2 regions of the Stenotrophomonas sp. Steno-C15 genome follow, and region 1 is predicted to be linked to the other one. Evidence: riboswitches for the same ligand, from Rfam matches in the RefSeq annotation. Region 1 holds a riboswitch; the other holds the start of a gene.
The links. Region 1 has a riboswitch for thiamine pyrophosphate ahead of AC06FB_RS11500 (TonB-dependent receptor). Riboswitches for the same ligand answer to the same signal wherever they lie in the genome.

Region 1 (9,653 bases):
AGCCCCTGCAGCTGCTGCTGCAGGCGTGACAGGAACGCCTGGACTTCGGCGAACAACGGCGCGCTGTCCACTTCTCCGGCGTCTTCCAGGCGTTCGACCAGGGCATTGGCCTGCGTTGCCAGCGCATGCGCACCCACCGCCCCGAGCCCCCCGGCCTGGCGATGCAGGTGCAGGGCGGCGGCCTCGCGGTCGCCGGCCTGCACCGCACGCTGCACGGCCGCGATATCCACCTCGCTGGCCTGCAGCAGGGTGGCGGCCAGCTGCACGGCGACCGCATGCGAACCGAAGCGCCGCTGCAGGCCCGCCAGGTCCAGCGATGCGTCGCCCTCCACCGCTGCGGACGACTCGGCGGTCGCCTCCGGTGCCACGGACGCCTGCGGCAGCCATCGCATCAACGCCGCGCGCAGCGTAGCCAGCGACAACGGCTTGGCCAGCACCTCATCCATGCCGGCCTCGCGGCAACGTCGCGCGTCGTCGTCCAGCACGCTGGCCGTCAATGCCAGTACCGGCATGCGCGCCTGGCCCTGGCGGCCTTCGCGCTCGCGCAGCAGGCGGGTGAACGCAAAGCCATCGAGAACCGGCATGCGGCAATCGGTGATCACCAGGTCGAAGCGTTCCGACGCCAACCGGTCCAGCGCCTGCTGGCCATCACTCACCAGCACGTGCGGAAGGCCCAGCTGCTGCAGCCGCCAGGCCATCATCGCCTGGTTGGTCGGATGATCCTCGATCACCAGCACGCGGCTCTGGCGCAGCGCGGTCGGCAGCAGCGCCGCCTGCTCGTGCTCGCTCGCCAGCACGGCGACGTCCTCGATGCCGGCTTCCACCAGCGACAGACGGACCTCCGCGCGGGTGCCCTCGCCGAGCGTGCTCTGCAGGGTCAACGTGCCGTCCATCATCTGCACCAGCCGCTGGCAGATGCTCAGGCCCAGGCCGGTTCCGCCATGGTCGCGCTGGATGTATGCACCGGCCTGGGTGAACGGCGCGAAGAGGTGCTGCAGCTGTTCCGGCGCGATGCCCATGCCGGTATCGATGACGCTCAGGCACAACGGCTGACTGCCATCGGCGGTGGTCGGCCCGAGCACCTCCAGCCGCAGCCACACATCGCCCTGCGCGGTGAACTTGATGGCATTGCTGAGCAGGTTGAAGACGATCTGCCGCAGGCGCACGCCATCCACTTCATGCGCCGCAGCCAGCTGCGGATCGATCTGCACGTGCAGGGCCAGGCCACGCGCGCTGGCCTGCGCCGACATCAGCCGGCACACGCCTTCCAGCAGGGTCCGCAGTGACAATGGCACCGGTTCCAGGCGCAGCGCACCGGCTTCGATGCGCGAGTAGTCGAGGATGTCATCGAGGATCTGCCGCAGCATCTGCGCAGAATCCTCGATCACGGCAAGGATGCGCTGCTGTTCTGCATCCAGCGGCGAGTGCGCCAGCACTTCCAGCATGCCCAGTACACCGCTCATCGGCGTGCGGATCTCATGACTCATCGTGGCCAGGAAGCGTGATTTGGCCTCGGCCGCCTGTTCCGCCTCGATCTTGGCCGCCGCCAGCGCATCGGCCTGTACGCGTGCCTGGGTCACGTCCACCCAGTAGCCGCTCCAGGTGACGGCGCCGGCCTCGGTGGCGTAAGGGTGAGCCTGGCTGCGTACCCAGCGCGCGGGCGTGCCGTCATCACCCGGCAGCAGGCGGAACTCGAAGGCCAGCGGCGCGAACTGGCGGGCCGCCTGGTCGATCGCCTGCAGCACGGCCTGGCGGTCGGTGTCCTCGATCCGCGCCAGCAGCGCCTGCGCATCCTGCTCGGCACGCTGCCGCGGAATGCCGAACAGTGCCTGCAGGTCGCCGGCGATGAAGGGGAAGGCCAGGCTGCCGTCCGCGTCGCGACGTGCCTGGTAGACCACCGCAGGCAGATTGTCGGTGACCTCGGCCAGGCGCTGCTCCAGATGGCGGCGACCGGCCACCTCCCGGCGCAGCCGCCAGTGACCGACGCCATGCACCACCGCCCCGGTCAGCAGCACCAGCAGCAGCGGAAGCCCCCAATGCAGCACGGCGTCCCAGTCCACGCCACTGCGATATTCCACGGCCAGCCAGTCGCCCCGCAGCGCCTCATGCTCCCGCGGTGACATCTGCAGCAGCAGGCGGTCGAAGGTGGTCGCCAGGGCGGCATGGCGACGGTCGACAGCCAGCGCCAGCTGGTCGCCGAATCCGGCCGGCGCAAGGATCTGCAGACGGCCCGGGAAGCGGTTGCGCAACAGGTGATCGACCAGGACCAGGTTGCCCACGTAGGCATCGGCCTCGCCATTGGCCAATCGCTGCAACGCCTGCTCGCCACTGCGCGCGGGAATGATCTTTGCCCGTGGCGCCTGCTGCAGCACGTAGCCGCGCAGGCGTTCCGGGTCGGACAGCAGCACGCGCTTGCCCTGCAGATCGGCCAGCCCCAGGATCGCCGGGCTGTCGCGCGTGCCGACGATCACGCTCGGCACGCTGATGAAGGGCTGGCTGAACACCCAGTCCGGCCCCAGGTAGCGCGAATCGGTGGGAATGCCCATCACCGCCTGCACCTCACCCTGCAGCGCCTTCTCGCGCACCTCGAACCAGTCGTGGCTGGTTTCCACCTCCAGGTTGGCGCCGACCTGGATCAGCCGCCGCAGGTACTCGCTGGTCAGGCCGCTGGGCTGGCCGTCGTCGTCGGTGAACGAAAGCGGCGCGGCATTGGGCGCGAAGGTGATCTTCAACGGCTGCTGCAGCACGCGCTTTTCGGCCTGGCTCAGGGCCAGCTGCGCCGACGCGGACCATTCCGGAGGCCGCAGCCAGCGCTGGGCCAGCGCGTCCCGCTGCGCCTGGCTGGTGGCAGCCAGCGCAAGATCCAGTGCCTCGGCCAGCGGTTGCTTGCTGTTGGGGACGCCGAAGTGCGCCCGCTCCGGCGGCAGATCGCTGGGCCGCAGCAGCACCACTCCCTTCAGCTGATGGGCCGCGATCAGCTCGGTGGCGACATAGGCATTACCGATATAGACGTCGGCCTTGTCGTCTCTGACCATCTGCAACGCCGCCAAAGTGCCATTTGCGACAAGTTGTCGAGCGCGTGGAAACCGTGCACGCACCTGCGGTGCGGTCAGGAAATCCTGCTCGATCACGACGCGCAGTCCGTCAAGATCCGGCATCTCCGAAGCACGCAGGTCTCCAGGTCGTCCGACCACCGCCAGCGGCGCTTCGACATAGGCCGAGGTGTAGACCATGCAACGGGTTCGGTCGGCACTCAGGCCGATGTTCATGACCACATCGATCTCGCCCCGGCATGCCGCGTCCAGCACGGATGTCCAGTCCGGATAGCGGCGTGCCTCGACTTTCACGCCCAAACGACGAGCCAAAAGCGACAAGTAGTCCGGTCCCAGGCCGACCTGCTGGCCTTCGTGGATCGACTCGAAAGGGGGCCAACCGCTGTCATACTGCCCGACGACGATGCGAGGGTGCGCGGTCAGGTATTCGCGTTGCAGGGGACTCAACGGCAATGGGCCGGGCGCGAGTTGCGCCCAAGCGACGGCAGGACCCAACATGGCCAGCAGCAGGACCCGCCCGCGAACAGCCCAGCTACGCATCGGCGTTGATCTCCTAGAATCCTGCCAGGAGCCGCGATGGTCGCGGCCCGGCGTGCCCGGTGGTCATACTAGAGCATGAGCTTGCGCATCATCATCGCAGACGACCACCCCGTGGTCCGTATCGGAACCCGCGCCGTCATCGAGTCCAGCGGCGTTGGCCAGGTCGTCGGTGAAGCCGACAGCGCCCAGGCGCTGATGGCGCTGCTGACCAGCCAGCCATGCGACCTGCTGGTCACCGACTATTCGATGCCCGGCAGTCCCCAGGCCGATGGCTTCGCCATGATCGGCATGATCCGGCGCCGCCATCCCGACCTCAAGGTGCTGATGCTCAGCGTTTCCAGCAACCTGGCGATCCTGCGCATGGTGCTCGACAGCGGCGTGCTCGGCCTGGTCGACAAGAGTTCGTCGATGGACGAGCTGCCGCAGGCGATCCAGGCGGTGAACCGCGGCCAGCTCTATATCAGCCGCAGCCTGCGCGAGCGGGTCGAGGCCGCCGGCAGCTGGCGCATGCGCGAAGGCGACGGCAAACCGCTGTCGCCGCGCGAACTGGAAGTGCTGCGGTTGCTCGGCACCGGCATGACGGTGAAGGAGATCTCGGTGCAGCTGCACAAGAGCGTCAGCACCATCAGCCGGCAGAAGGGCGATGCGATGCTGAAGCTGGGCCTGAAAGGCGATGCGGAGCTGTTCGACTATCTGCGTGACGGCAAAATCTGAATCCTGTCCATCCGGCCATTGAACTTTCAGGCAGGCTTCATGCCTCCTGACGCTAGATGAATACGCACGCCGCCCAGTGGCCCACGCAATGTTCCGGCAATCTCCGGGCGCCAGCGTGGTCACTACGGCAGCCAGGGCGCCCGCGCCCTCCCTGCCCACCGTGGCATGCCCCTACAGGAGAACCGAACATGCTCAGTACTTCCGCTCTCAGCTTCCGTGGCGTGGCGATGGCCCTGGCCCTGCTGGCCGGTGTCGCCGTGGTCAGCGACGCCAGCGCCATGTCGAGGAAGGACAAGCGCACCGTCGTCGGTGCGGTGGTGGGCGGCGTCGCCGGCCACCTGATCTCCAATGGCGATCCGGCCGCCACCGTCGGCGGTGCCGTGGCCGGCGGCGCGATCGGCAACCTGACCACCCCGGACCGCCACGACCGTCGTTATGACCGCCGCTACGACCGCGGCTACCAGCGCGGCTACGACCGGGGCTATGGCTATCGGGACCGCGGTCATGACCGCCGCTGGCGCGACAGCGACCGCCGCTACTACCACGACCGCGGTCGCCACCGCGGCTGGTAACCCTCGCCGGCACTGCCCGGCATCACCGGCAACGGGCGGGTCGATGACCCGCCCGTTTGCGTCGGGACCGTCCATGGCGTTGAATGCGCAGCCCTGGATGACTCCTTTGCCCCCGGCCCCCGCATGACCTCCACCGCCCACCGCGTGCAGGGCCTCAACAACGATGAGGTCGCTGCCGACTGGCCCGCGATCGATGCAGCCGAGGTTGCCTGGCTGGCCCGCCGTTATCCGGTGCTGGACGCGGACAGCGCCCTGCGTTGGCACAGCCCCCGGCCGTTGTCGGCCGCCGCGCTGGCCGAAGGTGCCCGCGGCCGGGTGTTCATCAAGCGCCACCACCGCAGCGTGCGCAGTGCCGCCTGCCTGCAGGAGGAACACCGCTTCATCGCCCATCTGGACGCTGCCGGCGTGCCGGTGGTGAAGGTTCTGCCCACCGCCGGAGGCGACAGCGCCATCGAGCATGGGCCTTGGACCTATGAACTGCATTCGCCGGGGGTGGGTGACGATCTGTACCGCGACGCCGCCTCCTGGACGCTGCTGACGGACACCGCACGGGCGCGTTCTGCCGGACGCATGCTGGCCCGGCTGCATCAGGCCGCCGCCAGCTACCACGCCCCTCAGCGCAGCACGCATGTCCTGGTGGCACGCGACGAGCTGATCCGCGCCGCCGACCCCATCGGCGCGCTGGAAGCGGGTCTTCCCGACCGCCCGGGACTGGCGCGCTACCTGGCGCGGATTCCGTGGCAGGCGCAGCTGCGCCGCGACGTCCTGCCCTGGCATGCCGGCCTGGCCGAGCGCCTGTCCGCCGAGCCGCCGCTGTGGGCGCACAACGACTGGCATGTGTCCAACCTGCTGTGGCGCGGCGACGACGTCAGCACCGTGCTGGATTTCGGCCTCGCCTCACCCACCAGCGCGCTGTTCGACCTGGCCACCGCGATCGAGCGCAATGCCGTGGCCTGGCTGGAGCTGGAGCGGGGCCATGAGGCGGTGCGCATCGACATCGCGCTGGCGCTGCTCGACGGCTACCGCGAAGTACTGCCGTTGTCGGCCACCCGCCTGCACCTGCTGGCGGACCTGCTGCCGATGGTCCACTTCGACTTCGCACTGTCCGAAGTGGAGTACTTCGAAGGCATCACCGGCTCGACAGCGAACGCCGATGTCGCCTGGTATCCCTTCATGCTGGGCCATGCCGCGTGGTTCGCCAGCGCACCCGGCCAGGCCCTGCTGCAGGCGCTGCATGCCGCCGCCTGAAGGGCATCGGCTCGCAAATCCCTGCCATCTGTAGTGAAATAGCGGCCTGAAGCGGGGGTGCCTGGATCTGCAGGCTGAGAGAGTCCCTTGGAACCTGATCCGGTTTGCACCGGCGTAGGGAGCTTTGAGCCGCAGCCACACCCCCGTTCCGGGCCGGTGCACCTGCGCGCCGTCGCTTCGTCTCCCCTGTTGTCCGAAGACGAATCGAATGAACCGCTGCCTGCGTCCCACCCTGCTCGCTCTCGCCCTCTGTGCCGCGCTGCCGCTGCATGCCAGCGAGGCTGGAGCCTCCCCCGACGTGACAGCCGACAGCGGCGAACGTTCGCCCACCGAGCTGGCAGCGGTCCGCGTGCAGGCCGGCAGGCCGGCGGCCGACAGCGCGCGGGTCAGTGCATTCGGCGCCGGCTCCTGGAAGGACACCCCGGCCTCGGTGAACGTGCTCGAACGCGACTACCTCGACCGTCGACAGGTGCGCTCGTTGTCCGAACTGGCCAGCAATGACGCCTCGCTCGGTGATGCCTACGCGCCGGTGGGCTACTACCAGAACGTCGCCATCCGCGGCTTCGCGCTCGATGCCGCCACCGGCTACCGCTTCAACGGCCTGGCCATCGCCGGCGAACAGCGGCTGGCGCTGGAGAACGTGCAGGCGGTGGAGATCCTGAAGGGTGAAGCCGGCCTCGCCGCGGGGGTGATGGCACCCGGCGGCATCATCAACTACATCGGCAAGCGCCCGGCGGAAGTGCGCACGGCTACCCTTGGCACCGATTCGGAAGGCTCGCGCTATGCCGCCGTCGATGTCGGCCACTGGATCACGCCGCGTTTCGGCATCCGCCTCAATGCCGCCTGGGAGGGCAGCGAGTCCTACGTCGAGCACGCCGACGGCCGCCGCAACTTCTATTCGCTTGCAGCGGACTGGCTGATCGGCGAGCGCGGCAAGCTGGAAGTGGACGCCAACTACCAGACCAGTTCGCAGCGCTCGGTGTCCGGCTACCAGCTGCTGGGCGCACGGGAGCTGCCTCGTGGCGTCGACCGCGAGCACCTGCTGGGCTATCAGCCGTGGCAGCGCCCGGTGGAGATCGCCAGCACCAACATCACCGCCGTACACACCTACGACTTCAACGAGCGCTGGCAGTCGCGGCTGTCGGTGGGCCACAGCCGCTCGGTGATCGACGACAACGTCGCCTTCGCCTATGGCTGCTACTACGCCGACGCGTGCGCTGATGGCAGCGTGCCCGGCAACTACTTCGCCCCCAACGGCGACTACGACATCTACGACTACCGCAGTCCGGACGATACCCGCCGCAACCAGCAGGCGCGCGCCGAGCTGCGTGGCCGCTTCGACACCGGCAGCGTCGGCCACCAGCTGACGGTCGGCGCCGACACGTTCCGCCGCACGGTGGACAGGCGACCGAGCGTCAACGAGTACGTAGGCAGCAGCAACATCCACGACACGCAGGTGCCGGTGTACGAGCCCTCGCCGCTGATGCCCGGCCCGTCCGCACGGCGCCTGGACAGCCGCCAGACCGCCGTGTTCGCGCTGGACCGCATACAGTTCGGCGATGACTGGCAGTGGCTGGCTGGTGGCCGCTTCGTCCGCCTGGACGAGCGCGCGTACGACAAGCGCGGCACGCCGCAGCGGCACAGCCGGCTGTCGCGCTTCCTGCCGCAGACCGCGCTGGTATGGAAGGCCACCGACCAGCTCAATGCGTACGCCAGTTATGTGCGCGGCATTGCGCTGGGCCAGGAGGCACCGTTCTGGACCTCCAACGCCGATGCCTTCCTGCCGGCGGTGCAGTCACGGCAGCTGGAAGCCGGCGTCAAGTACGTGCCAGCTGCCTCGCTCACCCTGGGCGCCGCGCTGTTCCGCATCTCGCAGCCCTACCAGTACGCCATGCCGGATGACAGCGATGCCGGTTACACCTTCGTCGAGCGCGGCACGCAGACCCATACCGGCCTGGAGCTGACCGCCAACGGCCAGCTGACCGATGCGCTGCAGATCGTCGCCAGCGCCAGCGTGCTGCAGGCGCGTGCACGCGATACCGGCACGCCGGGCCAGGAAGGCCATCAGCTGGTGAACGTGCCGAAGGTGCGTGCCAGTGTGCATCTGGCCTACGCACTGCCGTTCGTGCAGGGCCTGGATGTCACCGGTGGCTGGCGCTATGCCGCCGCCAATGTGGCCCGTGCCGACGGCGGCGTGCGTGCGCCGGACTATTCGGTGTTCGATGCCGGCCTGCGCTTCCGCCACCGCGTGCATGAGCGCGCCGTGACCTGGAACCTGTCGGTGGACAACGTGTTCAACCGCTTCTACTGGCGCGACACCGGCAGCAGCGGCGGTGACTACTACCTGTTCCCCGGCGCACCGCGACAGGCACGCCTGTCGGTGACGTTCGCGCTGTGAGCGGCGCCGTGCTCGAGTGGACCGCCGCGTTGTGCAGCGTGCTGGGCGTATGGCTGATGGCGCGCCGGCGGCTGGCAGCGTGGCCGGTCGGCCTGCTGTCGGTGGCGCTGTACGGCCTGGTGTTCGCCGAGGCCAGGCTGTACTCCGACACGCTGCTGCAGGTCGCCTTCGCCGGCTTCCTGGTCTATGGCTGGATCAACTGGCGCCAGCACGCCGCCGACGAGGGCAGCATCCGCATCGTGCCCCTGGCGCGCGGGAAACTGCTGCGTGACCTGATCATCGGCCTGTGCGGTGGCGTGGCGCTGGGCACGGTCATGCACACCTTCACCGATGCCGCGCTGCCATGGCTGGACGCGATGCTGACCGCCCTGAGCCTGGTCGGCCAGTGGTGGCAGGCGCGCCGCCATGTGGCGTGCTGGTGGGTGTGGATCGGGGTGGACGTGGTCTATGTGGGCGCGTACCTGTTCAAGTCGCTGCACGTCACGGCCGCGCTGTATGTGTTCTTCCTGGGGCTGGCAGTATTCGGCCTGCGCGCCTGGAGTTCGGCGGCGCGGGAGCGCGAGCTGCTGCCGGCGCGGTAGTGCCGCGCGGTACACCTCGCTTCGGCTGCAGCACCAGCCCCAACCGCAACGGCTGGCGCATGTCGCCCGGTGGCGCCGACGACAGCGGCGCCGACTGCAGCGTCGCGCGCAGATCCGCGTCCGCCTGCGCATCGCCGAGACTGTCGAATTCCAGTTTCGCGATGCGGCCATCGGCTGCGATCCAGAGGCTGACCGGCAGCGGCGTGGACACCTGTGGGTGCGCCTGCAGCCAGGCCAGCACGCGCTGCACCTTCGGGTCCTGCTCCTGCTGCAGGCGCTGCTGCAGCTCACTGCCTGCCGTGGCGGCGTAGGCCATCCAGTGCGGTGGAGCCTCATCGGCCGAGACGGCCCCGGCGCCGCCCAGCGCCAGAAGGCCGATCAGCGATGCCAGCGGTCGCCACCAGCGGCGGCGGTCGGCGCGAAGTACGGATTCCATGGCAGCACCCTCATGCAGTCGTCCAGCGCTCCATCGTCGGCGGCGCGGATGACAGGCAGATGGCGGGCAGGCATTACCCGCCCAGGTCGGCCAGCACCTTGCGCGAAGGCG
Region 2 (9,653 bases), on a different contig from region 1:
AACGGCCGCCACGAGGCATCGTGGTGCAGCGGGTCCGGGTTTTGCAGAAGGCGGTGGTCATGGTGGTTGCGTCTGAAACCAGGTCTTGAAATGAAAAAACCCGCACCTGGGCGGGTGCGGGTTTTTGATCGAGTTCCGGTGTGTTCTATCTGCTTACACGCTGGCTCGTCCCGCACCTGTTGGTTGGGTAATAAGTACGAGCACAAGAATCGAACGCAGCGACGCGGCGCCGATGTCGGCGGCTTCGATGTGGGTTCGCGGTGGTGTGTTGTGTTGCAGCATGTGATCGAGAGAAACACAGCTGTTTTGACGATGTCAACCCTTGTCGGGGTGATTCCAGGCACTTTCCGCTGCGTCCAGCGGAATCGCTTGTGGCGCAAGGATGGTTGCCGCTGAAAGTGTTTCGGTGAACCCGAATTCACTCCTTTCACCAAGGTTTTTGCGCGGATTTTGGGGGTTCTGCCCGCCGGGCATGACCCGGTGCCGGCAGCGGTCGCCGCGGCCGCCTCGCCCCATGACCTCTGCCCGATACCGCGTGAAGGCCGCAGCGGCGATGATCGGTGCTACCACCCTTCCATCGGAACCCGACTGTGTCCCGACGCCTTGCCCGTTCCCTGCTGGCTGCCGCCGTCCTGGCGGCCATGCCCGCGCTTTCCCTCGCTGCCGACCGCATCACCGGCCACACCTTCGCCACCCGCTCGGAAGTCATCGCGCCTCACGCCATGGCGGCCACTTCGCAGCCACTGGCCACCCAGATCGCACTGGACGTGATGAAATCCGGCGGCTCGGCGGTCGATGCCGCCATCGCCGCCAATGCTGCGCTGGGCCTGATGGAGCCGACCGGCAATGGCATCGGTGGCGATCTGTTCGCCATCGTCTGGGACCCGAAGACACAGAAGCTGTACGGCTACAACGGGTCCGGCCGCTCGCCGAAGTCGCTGACCCTGGCCGAGTTCCAGCGCCGCGGTCTGAAGGAGATCCCGGCGACCGGGCCGTTGCCGGTCTCCGTGCCGGGTGCCGTCGATGGCTGGTTCGCCCTGCATGGCCGCTTTGGCCGCAAGCCCATGGCCGACAATCTTGCGCCCGCCATCCGCTACGCGCGCGAAGGCCACCCGGTGGCCGAGGTGATCGCCTATTACTGGGATCGTTCCGTGCCACGGCTGTCGCAGTATCCCGGCTTCAAGGAACAGTTCACGGTCAACGGGCATGCCCCGCGCAAGGGCGAGATGTGGAAGAACCCGAACCTGGCCGATACGTTGCAGAAGGTGGCCGACGGCGGCCGGGATGCCTTCTACAAGGGCGAGATCGCCCACACCATCGGCGATTACTTCAAGGCCAATGGTGGCTACCTGAGCTACCAGGACATGGCCGACCACCACGGCGAGTGGGTCGAGCCGGTCAGCAGCAACTATCGCGGTTACGACGTATGGGAGTTGCCGCCGAACAGCCAGGGCATCGCCGCGCTGCAGATTCTCAACGTACTTGAAGGCTACGACTTCTCGAAGATTCCATTCGGCTCGCCCGAGCACGTGCATCTGTTCGTGGAGGCCAAGAAGCTGGCCTTCGCCGATCGTGCGCGCTTCTACGCCGACATGGCCTTCCAGCCCGCACCGGTCCAGAAGCTGATTTCCAAGGAGTATGCCGCGCAGCGGCGTGCACTGATTTCCATGGACAAGGCGTTGAAGGAAGTGCAGCCGGGCACGCCGAAGCAGCTGGAGGAGGGCGATACGATCTACATGACCGTGGCCGATGCTGACGGCATGATGGTGTCGCTGATCCAGTCGAACTACCGCGGGATGGGCAGCGGCATGGCGCCACCAGGGCTCGGCTTCATCCTGCAGGACCGCGGCGAGATGTTCGTGCTGCAGAAGAACCATCCGAACGGCTACGCACCGGGCAAGCGCCCGTTCCAGACCATCATTCCGGCGTTCATCACCAAGGATGGAAAGCCCTATGCCAGTTTCGGCGTGATGGGCGGTGCGATGCAGCCGCAGGGCCACGCGCAGATCGTGATGAACCTGGTGGACTTCGGCATGAACCTGCAGGAGGCCGGAGATGCGCCGCGTATCCAGCATGAAGGTTCCACGGAGCCGACCGGTCAGGCCACGGCGATGACCGATGGGGGGGAGGTGAACCTGGAGACGGGCTTCCCGTACGAAACGGTGCGCGCGCTGATGCGCAAGGGGCATCGCATCGTGTTCGCCGACGGTCCGTACGGCGGGTATCAGGCGATCATGCGGGATCCGGACACGGGCGTGTACTACGGCGCGTCGGAGAGTCGGAAGGATGGGCAGGCGGCGGGGTATTGAGGTCCCGGCCACCGCGCTGAGCCCCCTCGCGGCTGATCGCCAGAGCCGATCATGGATTGGGGCGTGCGGATGGGAATGCCGGGGGACGCCGTGAATACGTCCTTGTAGGCTTGGCCGCGGCATCCATGCCGCGGACACCCCCGTCCTTCCCACCCGCACGCCCCCCGACAATTTCCGTGCGCGTCAGCCACGGAAGAGAAAGAAGAAGATCAAAAGCAACAGCAACAGCCGCGCGCTGTGGGTTGGGGTCGGATCCGTCTTCCAGAGGAAACGGATCCGACCCCTTCGTGTTTTTCCGGCGCAGGCTGCCGAACACCCTCAATCCGAATCCTGCGCGCGCGCTGCTTCGGCCTGGGTTTCTTCCTGTGCCGCCATTTCGCGCGCGATCCACGCATCGATCATGTGCCGCTGGCGCTGTGCCTGCCGCCGCTCCCGCGTGTACTCCTGGTCCAGTACCCGGTACAGCGAGACCATCACCAGCACCATCAGCAGCGCGAATGGCAGTGCCGAGATCGTGATCATGCCCTGCAGCGCGTCGAGGCCGCCGGCCAGCAGCAACGCACCTGCGATCAGCGCGATGCCCACACCCCAGGCCAGCTTGCGCTTGGCGGGCGGGTCGCCTGCCTCGTCGGTGGACATGCTGGCCAGCACCAGCACCGCCGAGTCAGCCGAGGTCACGAAGAAGATCATCAGCAGAACCAGCGCGATGCACGACAGCAGCAATGGCAGCGGCATGCTGTCGAACAGGGTGAACAGTACGGTCTCATAGCCGTTGCCCAGCGCCTGTACCAGGTCTGCATGGCCGAAGATCTGCGACCAGATCGCGGTGCCACCGAACACCGAGAACCAGAAGAAGCCCAGCAGCGTCGGCGCCAGTACCACGCCCACCACGAACTCGCGCACGCTGCGGCCACGCGAGATGCGCGCGATGAACGAACCCACGAACGGTGCCCAGGAAATCCACCAGGCCCAGTAGAAGATCGTCCAGTCGGCGACCCACGTACTGGAGGAGAACGGTGACATGCGCAGGCTCATCGTCACCAGCTGGTTCAGGTAGGACCCCAGCGTCGTGGTGAAGGTATTGAAGATCGCGCCGGTCGGCCCGAGCACCAGGACCAGTGCCAGCAGCAGGGCGGCCAGTGCCAGGTTGAAGTTCGACAGCCATTTCACGCCGCGCTCCACGCCGCTGAGGGTGGAGGCCATGTACAACACGAAGGCGACGGCGATGATGGTCAGCTGCAGCGGCACACCGGCATGCACGCCGAACACGCGCTGCATGCCGGCTGCGATCTGGATGGTGCCGAAGCCCAACGTGGTGGCCACACCGATTGCCGTGGCCACCACCGCGGCAATGTTGACAATCCGTCCGATCCAGCCCCGATGATGATGACCGATGATCGGCTGCAGCATGTCGCTGACCAGCCCGCGGCCGTTGCGGTTGAACTGGAACCACGCCATTGCCAGACCGATCAGCGCGTAGATCGCCCACGGATGCAGGCCCCAGTGGAAGAACGCATAGCGCATCGCTGCACGTGCGGCGTCCATGCTTTCCGGTGCCAGTCCTTCTGGCGGCTTGCTGAAGTGGGAGATCGGCTCGGCCGCCCCCCAGAACACCAGGCCGATGCCCATGCCGGCGGCGAACAGCATCGACATCCAGCTGGCCCGCGAGAATTCGGGTTCGGCGTCTTCGCCACCGATGCGCAGGTTGCCGAAGCGGCCGAACGCCAGGTACATCAGGAACACCAGCGCCAGGAACACCACCAGCAGGTACAGCCAGCCGATGCCGCGGATGAGTTCGCCGAGGATGCTCTGCACCACGGCGTTGAAGGGACCGGGTGCTACGCCGGCAAGCAGCACCAGCAACAGGACCAGTGCGATGGAAACACGAAACACCATGAAGGAGCTTCTCCGATCAAAGGGATTGAGGGAGCGAGCAAATGCTTGCAGCGAGGGGCCGGCGGCACTCGAGCGCTAGCCGGGCAGGGGCCGCGATGGCGGCGATGCGTCATCGGTCGCAGCGACACGATGCGCGTGCACGTTACTGAACGCGACGTCATGGTTGCGTTAATTCATCAATGTCGCGTGACGCGCAGCCGCCCCGTGGGCTCGCCCTGTTGCAGGACTTCTATGGTCTAATGCCGGCAAGAAGCGGGGGTACCGCGGCCATCGGCCACGGTTGAGACAGTCCCTTGGAACCTGATCCGGCTCATACCGGCGTAGGGAAGCTTTGCAATGCAACCGAACCCGGACGCGGCCCAAGGGCCGTCCGCGTGCGGGGGCAGTGCGCCGCCGCTTCGTCCCTGACCCTCCTGGACGATGCCCGATGAACGCACAGCTCTCCGCCCTGCAGCAACAGGCCCAGCAACTCTCCGAATCCGTGACCCGGCCGATTCCCGGCTCGCGCAAGATCCATGTCACCGGCTCGCGCCCGGACCTGCGCGTGCCGATGCGCGAGATCGCACTGAGCCGCACGCCGACCCTGTTCGGCGGCGAAGAGAACGCGCCGGTCACGGTGTATGACACCTCCGGCCCCTACACCGATCCTGACGTGCGCATCGACCTGTCCGCGGGCTTGCCGGCCCTGCGCCGTGCCTGGGTCGAAGCGCGGGGTGACACCGAACAGCTTGATGGCCTGAGCTCTTCCTTCGGCCGCGATCGCGAGCACGACCCGAAGCTCGATGCGGTGCGCTTCCCGGCCCGCGGCCTGCCGCGCCGCGCCCGTGCGGGTGGCAATGTCACCCAGATGCACTATGCGCGCCGCGGCATCATCACGCCTGAGATTGAATTCGTCGCCATCCGCGAGAACCAGCGGCTGGACGCGATCCGCGATGCAGGCCTGCTGCAGCAGCATCCGGGCGAAGCCTTCGGCGCATCCATCCAGAAGATCATCACCCCGGAGTTCGTCCGCGACGAAATCGCCCGTGGCCGGGCGGTGCTGCCCAACAACATCAACCACCCGGAAAGCGAGCCGATGATCATCGGCCGCAACTTCCTGACCAAGATCAACGCCAACATCGGCAACAGCGCGGTGTCATCGGGCATTGCCGAGGAAGTGGAGAAGCTGGTGTGGGCGATCCGCTGGGGGGGCGATACGGTGATGGACCTGTCCACCGGCAAGCACATCCACGAGACCCGCGAGTGGATCATCCGCAACTCGCCGGTGGCGATCGGCACGGTGCCGATCTATCAGGCCCTGGAGAAGGTCGATGGCCGTGCCGAGGCACTGACCTGGGAGATCTTCCGCGACACGTTGATCGAACAGGCCGAACAGGGCGTGGACTACTTCACCATCCATGCCGGCGTGCTGCTGCGCTACGTGCCGCTGACCGCCAAGCGGGTGACCGGCATCGTCAGTCGCGGCGGCTCGATCATGGCCAAGTGGTGCCTGGCCCATCACAAGGAGAATTTCCTCTACACGCACTTCGAAGACATCTGCGAAATCATGAAGGCCTACGACGTGACCTTCTCGCTGGGCGATGGGCTGCGCCCGGGCTGCATCGCAGACGCCAACGACGCGGCGCAGTTCGGCGAGCTGGAAACGCTGGGCGAGCTGACGAAGATCGCATGGAAGCATGACGTGCAGACGATGATCGAAGGTCCCGGGCACGTGCCGATGCAGCTGATCAAGGAAAACATGGACAAGCAGCTGCGCGAATGTGGTGAGGCTCCGTTCTATACGCTGGGGCCGCTGACCACGGACATCGCGCCCGGCTATGACCACATCACCAGTGCCATCGGCGCAGCGATGATCGGTTGGTTCGGTACCGCGATGCTCTGCTACGTGACGCCGAAGGAACACCTTGGCCTGCCCAACCGCCAGGATGTGCGCGACGGCATCATGGCCTATCGCATCGCCGCACATGCGGCCGACCTGGCCAAGGGGCATCCGGGCGCGCAGGTCCGCGACAACGCATTGAGCAAAGCGCGCTTCGAGTTCCGTTGGGAAGACCAGTTCCACCTCGGGCTGGACCCGGAGAAGGCAAAGGAATTCCATGACGAGACGCTGCCCAAGGACGCGCACAAGCTGGCGCACTTCTGCTCGATGTGCGGGCCGCACTTCTGCTCGATGAAGATCACCCAGGACGTGCGGGAGTACGCCGAGGCCGGAATGAAGGAGAAGTCCGAGCAGTTCCGCGCTGCGGGCGCGGAGGTCTACCAGCAGGGCTGACCGGACTGGCGTCGCCGGGCGTGCCCCGGCGGCGCTGCATCGCACGCCTCACGCGCATCCCGTTATCCTCCGCCCATCTTTCCGGGGAAGGGACGCCATGCCTGTTGCCGTGACCACCCGCTGGCTGGCCATCGCCCGCCGCCATCCGTCCGCGTGGCTGCTGGGCGCGCAGCTGCTGGCGGTGATGCTGTATCCCGCGCTGGACGACACGGCCGCCGGCCGCGCCGCATTGGGCATGTTTGGAATGGCGGTGCTGGGCTTGGCGTTGTGGGTGGTCCAGCGCAGCCCGTTGGGTACATGGCTGGCACTGCTGCTGGCGATTCCGGCGGTGGTGTTCTCCATCGCCGGCGCGCTGCTGGACCGCGCCGCGCTGGTGACCACCGCGCAGCTGCTGGAGAGCCTGCTCTACTTCTATACGGCCGGCGCGCTGATCGCCTACATGCTGCAGGACCACAAAGTCACCCGCGACGAACTGTTTGCGGCCGGCGCCACCTTCACGTTGCTGGCGTGGGCATTCGCCTTCGCATTTGGGGTGTGCCAACAGTGGTATCCGGGCAGTTTCCAGGGCAGCAGCGAGGGACCTCAGCGAAGCTGGATGGAGCTGCTTTATCTGAGCTTCAGCTTGCTGTCCGGGGTCGGCCTGAGCGATGTCGTGCCGCTGCATCCGCAGGCACGCGCACTGGTCATGCTGGAGCAGTTCTCAGGCGTGATGTACGTGGCTTTGGTGGTTTCGCGGCTGGTCGGATTGACCATGCTGCGGCGCTTCTGAAAATGAATGGCAGATAAAAATTTCGCGCCCGAAAGGGCGCGAATGATGGTGCGAAGTTATGTGAATGCGTCGGCGAGAGAGAGCCTGATGTCGACCACGCGATAGGCGAGGTAACCGGCATAGGCTAGTATTCGCGCGCTCCATTGTTTTTGCGGTATGCGCCGATGCTTTGTGCGGAGTCTGGCTTTTCGCTGTTCCCCGTTGGGGACGGTATCGAAGGCGAACACTGCCCGGAAACTGTCTCTACTGTTTAGCAAAAAATGAACCGCAGCGAAATCCAGCCCACCGAATCTGATCGGATCCGGATTGGCGAATGTGTCGTCACTTTGTCCTCGCGAGAGGTCGAAGTTGCCGGCGCGCGTCGCCCGCGCCGGCTGACGCCGAAGGCGCTGGGCGTGCTGCGTGTGCTGCTGCGGCAACCCGGGCGCGTGGTCACCCGCGAAGAACTGTTCGCCGAGGTGTGGCCCGATACGCTGCCCACCAACGATGTGCTGACGCAGGCGGTCACCCAGCTGCGCAAAGCCTTCGCCAACGACGATGACAACGGCCAGGCGTATATCGAGACGATCGCCAAGACCGGCTACCGCCTGCGCGTGCCGGTGCAGGCCATGCCCGAGCCCGAAGCGGAACTGGCGGTCGATGCCGAAGGCGCGGCTGGCGATTCCAACGCGGTCGTGGAAGTGCACACGCCAGCCCCGGAGGACATGCGACGCCGTCGCTGGCGCTACCTGCGACGTCGATTGTTGCTGGTGCTGGGCCTGTTGATGCTGGCCGCACTGCTGGTGATGACGGTCCTGCTGCTGCGCCGTGCGCCGGCCAGCTCTCCGGTGGAGGCGGCGGTGGAGAACGGCACGCGGGTGATCGGCAGCCCGCAGCGGCCCTATCGGCTGATCACCGCCACCGCAGGCTTCGAAACCTATCCCACGCTGTCGCCGGATGGTTCGCAGGTGGCCTACGAAGGTGCCAGCGAGGATGGCCTGGGCGGCGGTGCGATCAAGGTACAGACGTCCGGCAACGCGCCGGCGCGGCAGCTGCTTGTTCCTCCTGCGGGCGCGGTTGATCGCTTCCCGAACTGGTCGCCGGATGGACGCGACATCGCCTTTGCCCGCTTCTCCGCCGATGGGGGTTGTCAGGTGCTGATCGCCAGTGCGACCGGCGGCGCGTTGCGCCAGGCCACGCGCTGCGATGGCACCGAGCTGCTCAGCTTCGACTGGACACCCGACGGGCGCGGCCTGGTATTCGGCAGCATGGTGGGCCGCTATGCCCACCGCGGTATCCGAGTACTCGATCTGGCCAGCGGACAGTGGCAGCCGCTGCAGTACGCCGTCGATCAGGACGATTTCGATTACGCGCCGCGCTATTCGCCGGACGGCAAATGGCTGGTGTTCGTGCGCAACCCTCAGATGGGCGACCTGTGGCGGGTTCCTGCCGCGGGTGGCACGCCGGAGCAGCTGACCAGCGAGTCGGCCGAGCTGCGCGGATGGGCCTGGCTTGGCGACGGCCGCACCATCGTGTTCGGCCGCCGGGTCGACAGCGAGGTGCGGCTCTATTACCTCGACATCGAGCGGCGCACGCTGCGTGATGCCGGACTGGATGACGCGCAGTGGCCGGCGGTATCGCGGCATGGCGGCATGCTGGCCTTCGTCCATCGCCGTGCACAGTTCGGCGTGTTCAAGGTGCCGATGCAGGGCGGTGAACCGGAGCGCCTGTTTGCGTCCAGCGGCCGCGACGGTCAACCGATGGCAGCACCGGACGGTCGCCAGCTGGTATTCACCTCTGACCGCTCGGGCAGCTTCGCTCTCTGGTGGGCGGACATGCAACGCCCCGATTCGCTGCGGCCGATCGAGGGCCTGCGCCCGGAAGCACGGCAGGCCCCCGATTGGTCGGCCGACAGCCGGCAACTTCTGGTGGTTGGGCGCGATGCACACGGTCGCGCGGTGGTCTACGAGATCGCACCCCGCGACGAGCGTCTGCAACCGCTGCCCGTGCCCGCCGAACAGCCGCTGCAGGCGCTGTATGGCGCCACGCCCGAGCAGCTGCTGGTGGTCGAACGTGATGCCGACCAGCGTACGCGGCTCAGTCTGTTCGATCGCAGCACCCAACCCTGGCGGCGGCTGGCGAGCATCGACGGCGTCTCCCAGGTCCGCTTTGACCGCGCAGGCCGTCGGGTGCTGTTCACCCGCCTGGCGGCGGAGGGGTTGTGGGCGGCGGACGCGGCGCTGTCCCCGGACAGCGTGCGGCAGATCAGCGAGGACAAACCCAGCCGCTGGCGCTACCGCTCGTGGACGGTTGCCGGCCACGACAGCATCGGCTATCTCGGCAGTTCCACCCGCTGCAGCACCATCCTCGTCCGCATCGCCGCCGGGCAGGAGGATGCCGGGCGCTGCCTGGACGCGCAGCGCTTGAG

Region 2: linked by a shared signal. The riboswitch ahead of thiC (phosphomethylpyrimidine synthase ThiC) and the one ahead of AC06FB_RS11500 (TonB-dependent receptor) in region 1 are both predicted to bind thiamine pyrophosphate.

The regions. Positions count from the first base shown of each region.
Region 1 is NZ_JBWJPF010000013.1:27,630-37,282, forward strand. It holds gene AC06FB_RS11480 (ATP-binding protein) at 1-3,593, opposite strand, end outside; gene AC06FB_RS11485 (response regulator) at 3,669-4,307, shown strand; gene AC06FB_RS11490 (glycine zipper 2TM domain-containing protein) at 4,496-4,879, shown strand; gene AC06FB_RS11495 (phosphotransferase enzyme family protein) at 5,003-6,127, shown strand; TPP riboswitch at 6,171-6,265, shown strand; gene AC06FB_RS11500 (TonB-dependent receptor) at 6,336-8,525, shown strand; gene pnuC (nicotinamide riboside transporter PnuC) at 8,534-9,106, shown strand; partial or broken gene AC06FB_RS11510 (hypothetical protein) at 9,129-9,542, opposite strand; gene AC06FB_RS11515 (Dyp-type peroxidase) at 9,616-9,653, opposite strand, start outside.
Region 2 is NZ_JBWJPF010000014.1:44,047-53,699, reverse strand. It holds gene ggt (gamma-glutamyltransferase) at 591-2,309, shown strand; gene AC06FB_RS12125 (BCCT family transporter) at 2,628-4,205, opposite strand; TPP riboswitch at 4,450-4,550, shown strand; gene thiC (phosphomethylpyrimidine synthase ThiC) at 4,633-6,477, shown strand; gene AC06FB_RS12115 (ion channel) at 6,575-7,246, shown strand; gene AC06FB_RS12110 (winged helix-turn-helix domain-containing protein) at 7,507-9,653, shown strand, end outside.